DNA from 2 places in the Streptomyces sp. NPDC026659 genome. Region 2 is predicted to be linked to the other one. Evidence: riboswitches for the same ligand, from Rfam matches in the RefSeq annotation. Region 2 holds a riboswitch; the other holds the start of a gene.
What was found. Region 2 has a riboswitch for S-adenosylmethionine ahead of AB0E91_RS19175 (aminotransferase class V-fold PLP-dependent enzyme). Riboswitches for the same ligand answer to the same signal wherever they lie in the genome.
Positions count from the first base shown of each region.

Region 1: it holds a riboswitch for S-adenosylmethionine, as region 2 does, so the genes downstream of both, thrC (threonine synthase) here and AB0E91_RS19175 (aminotransferase class V-fold PLP-dependent enzyme) in region 2, are expected to answer to the same signal.

Region 1 covers NZ_JBEZXY010000005.1:387,903-391,299, forward strand. Annotated here, with positions in the region: gene AB0E91_RS15930 (MoaD/ThiS family protein) at 132-407, opposite strand; gene thrC (threonine synthase) at 404-1,681, opposite strand; SAM riboswitch class I at 1,700-1,855, opposite strand; gene AB0E91_RS15940 (glucosyl-3-phosphoglycerate synthase) at 2,026-2,970, shown strand; gene AB0E91_RS15945 (trehalose-6-phosphate synthase) at 3,262-3,397, shown strand, end outside.
Region 2 covers NZ_JBEZXY010000007.1:163,859-167,255, reverse strand. Annotated here, with positions in the region: gene AB0E91_RS19185 (cytochrome bc complex cytochrome b subunit) at 1-291, shown strand, start outside; gene trpD (anthranilate phosphoribosyltransferase) at 426-1,490, shown strand; SAM riboswitch class IV at 1,599-1,715, shown strand; gene AB0E91_RS19175 (aminotransferase class V-fold PLP-dependent enzyme) at 1,863-3,203, shown strand.

The DNA of each region.
Region 1 (3,397 bases), on a different contig from region 2:
CCGACCTGTCGGCCGGGGAGCGCGTTCCCCAACTCTATCGCGCTCAATCACGCAGAATGGCCCCCTCCGTTTCTCTTACGGAGGAGGCCATTCGATGAACAGCTTGTAACCGACGTTACCGTCGGTAATTCTCAGCCGCCGGCGACCGCCGGAATGATGGAGACACCGGCGCCGTCCGGGGTCGGCGTCTGAAGCCCGCCCTCGAAGCGCACGTCGTCGTCGTTCACGTACACGTTGACGAACCGGCGCAGCTTGCCCTCGTCGTCCAGGACGCGCGCGGCGATCCCGGCGTGGCGCTTCTCCAGGTCCCCGATCACGTCGGCGAGCGTGGCGCCCTCGGCGGCGACCTCCGCCTGCCCGCCGGTGTAGGTGCGCAGGATGGTCGGGATGCGAACAGTCACGCTCATGATGCGAGGCCAGCCTCTCGGAAGGAGTCCAGGTTCGGTCGGATGGTCGCGGTCAGACCGGTCCCGGCCACCGCGTCCAGGGTCTTGAGGCCGTCGCCCGTGTTCAGGACGACGGTCGTCAGGGTCGGGTCCAGCACGCCGTTCTCCAGCAGCTTGCGCGTCACGCCGACCGTCACGCCGCCCGCCGTCTCCGCGAAGATGCCCTCCGTGCGGGCGAGGAGCTTGATGGCGTCCACGATCTGGGGGTCCGTCACGTCCTCCACGGCACCGCCGGTGCGGCGGGCGATGTCGAGCACGTACGGCCCGTCGGCCGGGTTGCCGATGGCCAGGGACTTGGCGATGGTGTCCGGCTTCTGGGGGCGTACGACGTCGTGGCCCGCCTTGTACGCGGCCGACACCGGCGAACAGCCCTCCGCCTGGGCGCCGAAGATCTTGTACGGCTTGTCCTCGACCAGGCCGAGCTGGATCAGCTCCTTGAGCCCCTTGTCGATCTTCGTGAGCTGGGAGCCGGAGGCGATCGGCACCACGAGCTGGTCCGGCAGCTCCCAGCCGAGCTGCTCGCAGATCTCGTACGCCAGCGTCTTGGAGCCCTCGGCGTAGTACGGCCGCAGGTTGACGTTGACGAAGCCCCAGCCCTCGCCGGCCGGGTCGCCGATCAGCTCGGAGCAGAAGCGGTTCACGTCGTCGTAGTTGCCCTCGATGCCGACGAGTTCACCGCCGTAGACCGCGGCCATGACGATCTTGCCCTGCTCCAGGTCGTGCGGGATGAACACACAGGAGCGCAGCCCCGCGCGGGCCGCCGCCGCGCCGACCGCGCCCGCGAGGTTGCCGGTGGAGGAGCAGGAGAGCGTGGTGAAGCCGAAGGCGCGGGCGGCCTCCAGGGCCTGGGCGACCACGCGGTCCTTGAAGGAGTGGGTGGGGTTGCCGGAGTCGTCCTTGACGAACAGGCCGCCGGTGACGCCGAGTTCACGGGCGAGGTTGTCGGCCTTGACGAGCCGGGTCCAGCCGGGGTTGAGGTTCGGCTTGTCGGCGACGTCGGCGGGGACGGGCAGCAGCGGGGCGTAGCGCCAGATGCTGGCGGGGCCGGACTCGATGCGCTTACGGAGGCTGTCGGCGTCGTGGCCGGAGAAGTCGTAGGCGATCTCCAGCGGGCCGAAACACTCCTCGCAGGCGAAGACCGGGCCGAGCGGGACGCGGTGCCCGCACTCCCGGCAGCTCAGCGCGGCGGCGGGGCCGAGATCGACAGTGGGGGTGGCAATGGTCTGCACAGCCATGGGAGGCGAGGCCCTTTCTCCTCATCTTCCTCACGACGAATCTCGCCGTGAGACGGATTTGGCACCTTCCCTAGCCGGGAGCCTCGCGGTGCGTCGCTGATGCGTCGCGCACGAGACCGACTGGAGTTGCCGGGGCTTCGCAGGGCCGTGTCCCTCTGCCCCTCTGGATGAGCTGTATTCGGTTGTGGACGCCGATCGTCTCGGACATGCGATGGTCATCGGCGTTGTTCAAGACTGTAACCGAAGGCCAGCACAGTTGAAGGTGTCGTCCGAACCGCGAGACGGGTTCATGAACACCGGCAGGTGTGACCGTACGTCCCCCCACAGTGAAGGAGCCGCAGACCATGCTGGAAGAAACCGAGCGCTGGCTGGCCACCCGCTCCTGGTCCGTGGCCGACCGCCCGCTGCACCGTGTCCTCGCCGCCAAGCAGCGCTCCGGGCAGACCGTGTCCGTGGTGCTGCCCGCGCTGAACGAGGAGGAGACGGTCGGTGACATCGTCTCCGTGATCCGCCACGACCTGATGGCGCAGGCGCCGCTGGTGGACGAGATCGTCGTGGTGGACTCCGGGTCCACCGACCGCACCTCCGAGGTCGCCGCGGCGGCGGGCGCGCGGGTCGTGCACCGTGACGCGATCCTGCCCCGGCTGCCCGCCGTGCCCGGCAAGGGCGAGGTGCTGTGGCGGTCGCTGCTCGCGACCGGCGGGGACGTCGTGGCCTTCGTGGACGCGGACCTGAAGGAGTTCTCCTCGGACTTCGTCCTCGGCATCGTCGGCCCGCTGCTCACCGATCCGGGCGTCGACCTGGTCAAGGCGATGTACGACCGGCCGCTCGCCGGCGCCGCCGGACAGGGCGGCCGGGTCACCGAGCTGATGGCGCGGCCCCTGCTGAACATGCACTGGCCGCAGCTGGCCGGTTTCGTACAGCCGCTGGGGGGTGAGTACGCGGCGCGGCGCTCCCTGCTGGAGCAGCTGCCGTTCCCGGTGGGGTACGGCGTGGAGCTGGGGATGCTGGTCGACGCGCTGCATCTGGTGGGGCTCGACGCGCTGGCGCAGGTCGACGTGGGTGTGCGCAAGCACCGGCACCAGGACGGGCAGGCCCTCGGGCGTATGTCGGCCGCGATCTATCGCACGGCTCAGCTGCGGCTGGCCCGCGGGCATCTGATCCGGCCCTCTCTGACCCAGTTCGAGCGGGGGGTGTCGGGGTTCGAGCCGCGTACGTACTCGGTGGACACGGAGGAGCGGCCGCCGATGGCGGAGATCGCGGAGTACGCGGAGCGGCGGGTGGCTTGACGGGGGCGCCTCGGCTTCGCCGTCGGCGTCGGTCTTCGTTCCCACCCGCACCGCCCGTGCGACTTTCGTCGTCGGGTGCGGGTGGCCCCCGTGGGGCGTCCTCGCCGTCGGCGGCCGCGGGCCGTGGTGGCCTCCGCGGCCTCCGGCCGCGCAAGGCGTCGGGACCGGGACCCAGCGCCTTCCTGCCGGAGAACCCGGCGCCACGCACCGTATGCGGAGGGCCGTATACAAGGCGCCGCGCCGGGTCGCGGGCACGTTTGAGGGTTTGGGTGCCGGGCTAGGTTGAGGACCATGGCTTCAACTCAGGGTGCTGAGGTGCTGGTCGCGTCGAATCGTGGCCCGGTGTCGTACACGGTGGGTCCGGACGGTGCGCTGACGTCGCGGCGCGGTGGTGGCGGGCTGGTTTCCGGGCTGTCGGCGATCAGTC
Region 2 (3,397 bases):
GTGCTGCACGGCCGCGAGACCGGCATCATCAAGCGCCTGCCGCACGGTGAGTTCATCGAGGTCCACGAGCCGCTCAGCCAGGAGCAGCTGCACACCCTCACGGCGCACCACCAGTACGAGCCGGCCGAGATCGGCGCGACGGTGGACGAGAACGGTGTCGAGCGCAAGGTGCCGGCGTCGGAGAAGCTGCGCGTCAAGCTCTCCAACGCCTACTACGGCGAGGACAACCAGATCCCGAAGCCGACCGTCGAGGAGTACAAGGAGATCACGAGCGGCCACGGCCACCACTGATCCCCGCGTCGCCACACGCACGAAGGGCCCCGTCCGGATTCCGGGCGGGGCCCTTCGCCCTGTTCGGGCTGGATAGGGTGGGGGTGGGCACATGCGTGCCCTCCGTACGAGGACTTTTCACACAGGAGCGGCTGATGAGCGCTGTGACCCCCGCTGGAGGCGACACCGCGGCGGGCCGTTCCTGGCCTGCCGTACTGAACTCCCTGCTCGAGGGCGAGGACCAGAGCGCCGACGCGACCGCCTGGGCCATGGACCGGCTCCTGCGCGGCGAGGCGACCGACGCCCAGATCGCCGGGTTCCTGGTCGCGCTGCGCGCCAAGGGCGAGACGGTCCAGGAGATCACCGGCATCGTCCGGGCGATGTACGACCACGCGAACACCATCGAGGTGCCGGGCCGGACCGTCGACATCGTCGGCACCGGCGGCGACGGCGCGAAGACCGTGAACATCTCCACGATGTCCTCGATCGTGGTCGCCGGCACCGGCGCGAAGGTCATCAAGCACGGCAACCGCGCCGCGTCCTCCGCCTCCGGCTCCTCCGACGTGCTGGAGAAGCTGGGCGTCAACCTGGAGCTGACCCCGAAGCGGGTGGCCGAGGTCGCGGAGGAGGCGGGGATCACCTTCTGCTTCGCGATCAAGTTCCACCCGGCGCTGCGGCACGTGGGCGCCGCGCGCGGTCAGCTCGGCATCCGTACGGTCTTCAACGTCATCGGCCCGCTGACCAACCCGGCCCGGGTGCGGGCGCAGGCGGTCGGCGTCGCCAACCTCGCCATGGCGCCCATCGTGGCGGGCGTCTTCGCCGAGCGCGGCAACTCCTCCCTGGTCTTCCGGGGCGAGGACGGCCTGGACGAGCTGACGACGACCTCGCCCTCGCGGGTATGGATCGTGCGCGACGGCAAGGTCACCGAGGAGGTCTTCGACCCGCGCGACGTCGGCATCGAGCTGGTCCCGGTGGACGCCCTGCGCGGCGGCGACCCGGCGTACAACGCGGAGGTCGCCCGCAGGCTCCTCGACGGCGAGACGGGCCCCGTACGGGACGCGGTGCTGCTGAACTCGGCGGCCGCGCTGGTGGCCCTGGACCCGACCGGGGCGCCCCTGGCGGACCAGCTGCGCGACGGCATGGCGCGGGCGGCGGAGTCCATCGACTCCGGGGCGGCCGGGCGGACGCTGGAGCGGTGGGTGGCGGCGACGAACCGCTGAGACGGTGTACGGGACCGGGCGCGGCGGCTGTTTCCCCGCCGCGCCCGGTGTCCCGCGATCCGGACAGCGGTTGCGCGGAACAGCCGTGCGCCGCTAGCTTCCTGATCAGGTCATGAGTGACAGCCAACAGGCCCCGGCCGGCTGTCCGGCAACCCTCCGTCCGTGGCGGGGTGCCCCGGGTGAGGACCAGGCCGTAGGCAGCGAGGTCTACGGCAAGCGCGGTCGAGGGAGCCTTCCTGTGAGCAAGCGAATGTCTTAGGGCCGCCGAGCCCCGCCTCCGCACGCCCTTTCTTCTCTTCCCGAGACGTCGCGTGCCGGGCCCTGTCGTGTCCGCACGTCGACTCCGGGCTTTCTCACGGGAGTTGACCCACCATGTCCGTGCTCACCGCTGCCCCCGCCGTCCTCGCCCCGCTGCCCGTCCTCGGGTGCGGGGTCACCGTGCCGCTCGTCACCGGCGGCGAGGTGGAGTACGCCGCGCTGGACTACGCGGCCAGCGCCCCCGCCCTCCGGCGCGTCTGGGACGACGTGGCCGCCTACGCCCCGTACTACGGCAGTGTCCACCGGGGCGCGGGCCATCTGTCCCGGCTCTCCACCGAACTGTTCGAGAACGCCCGTCGGACAGTGGCCCGGTTCCTGGACTGCCGGGCCGACGACCAGGTGGTGTTCACCCGCTCCACCACCGACTCGCTGAACCTGCTGGCCCGGGCGCTGCCCGCCGGGTGCGAGGTGTTCGTCTTCGAGACCGAGCACCACGCGGCCCTGCTGCCCTGGCCGGAGGACGGTCTCACCGTCCTCGCCGCACCGCGCACCCCGGAGGCGGCCGTGACCGCGCTGGAGCGGGCCCTGGCGGCGCGGGACACCTCCGCCCCGGCGCTGGTCTGCGTCACCGGCGCCTCCAACGTCACGGGGGAGCTGTGGCCGGTGCGCGAGCTGGCGGCGGCCGCCCGTGCCCACGGCGCCCGGATCGTCCTCGACGCGGCCCAGTTGGCCCCGCACCACCCGGTGAGCGTGCGCGACCTCGACGTGGACTGGGTGGCCTTCTCCGGGCACAAGCTGTACGCGCCCTTCGGCTCAGGGGTGCTGGCCGGGCGCTCCGACTGGCTCACGGCGGCCGAGCCGTACCTCGCGGGCGGCGGGGCGAGCCGCCGGGTCGTACGGCGCCCGGACGGCCGGGTGGAGGTGGAGTGGCACGAGGGCGCCGCCCGGCACGAGGCGGGCTCCCCGAACGTCATCGGCGCCTACGCCATTGCCTCCGCCTGCGCGGCGCTGGAGGAGGCAGGGCTCGACCGTCTGGCCGAACGGGAGGCGGTGCTGATCCGCCGGGTGCGCGAGGGGCTGGCGGAGGTGCCCGGCGTACGCGTCCTGTCCCTCTTCGGGGACGACGCCCCGCGCGTCGGCGTGCTCTCCTTCGTGGTGGCGGGCTGGAACAGCTCCCACCTCGCGGCCGCCCTCTCCGCCGAGTACGGCATCGGCGTCCGCGACGGCCTCTTCTGCGCCCACCCCCTGGTCCGCACCCTCCTCGACGGCACCCCCGACATCGACACCGACTGCGGCACCCCCGACGCCCCCCTCAACGCCGTCCGCGTCAGCTTCGGCGCGGGCACCCCGGAGGAACACGTCGACCGCTTCGTGACGGCCGTACGAGAACTGGTCGCACACGGCGCGCGGTGGCGCTACCGCACGGAGAACGGCCACTGCGTCCCGGAGGACTGAGCGGGGGCCTCCGGCGTGGGCCCAGCGGAGACGGGACGACGGCCGACCGCGCTCGCGTGGGGCCCCGACCCGAGGGGCCGCGAGCCCCGAGGCGAGCGACGGCCCGTGCCGGACGGGCATCCGTCTCGGGCCCGGCGGCGTCCGGGCGTGCTCCCGCACGAGCCCCGGTTCCCCGGGACCCGCGCACGTGCGGC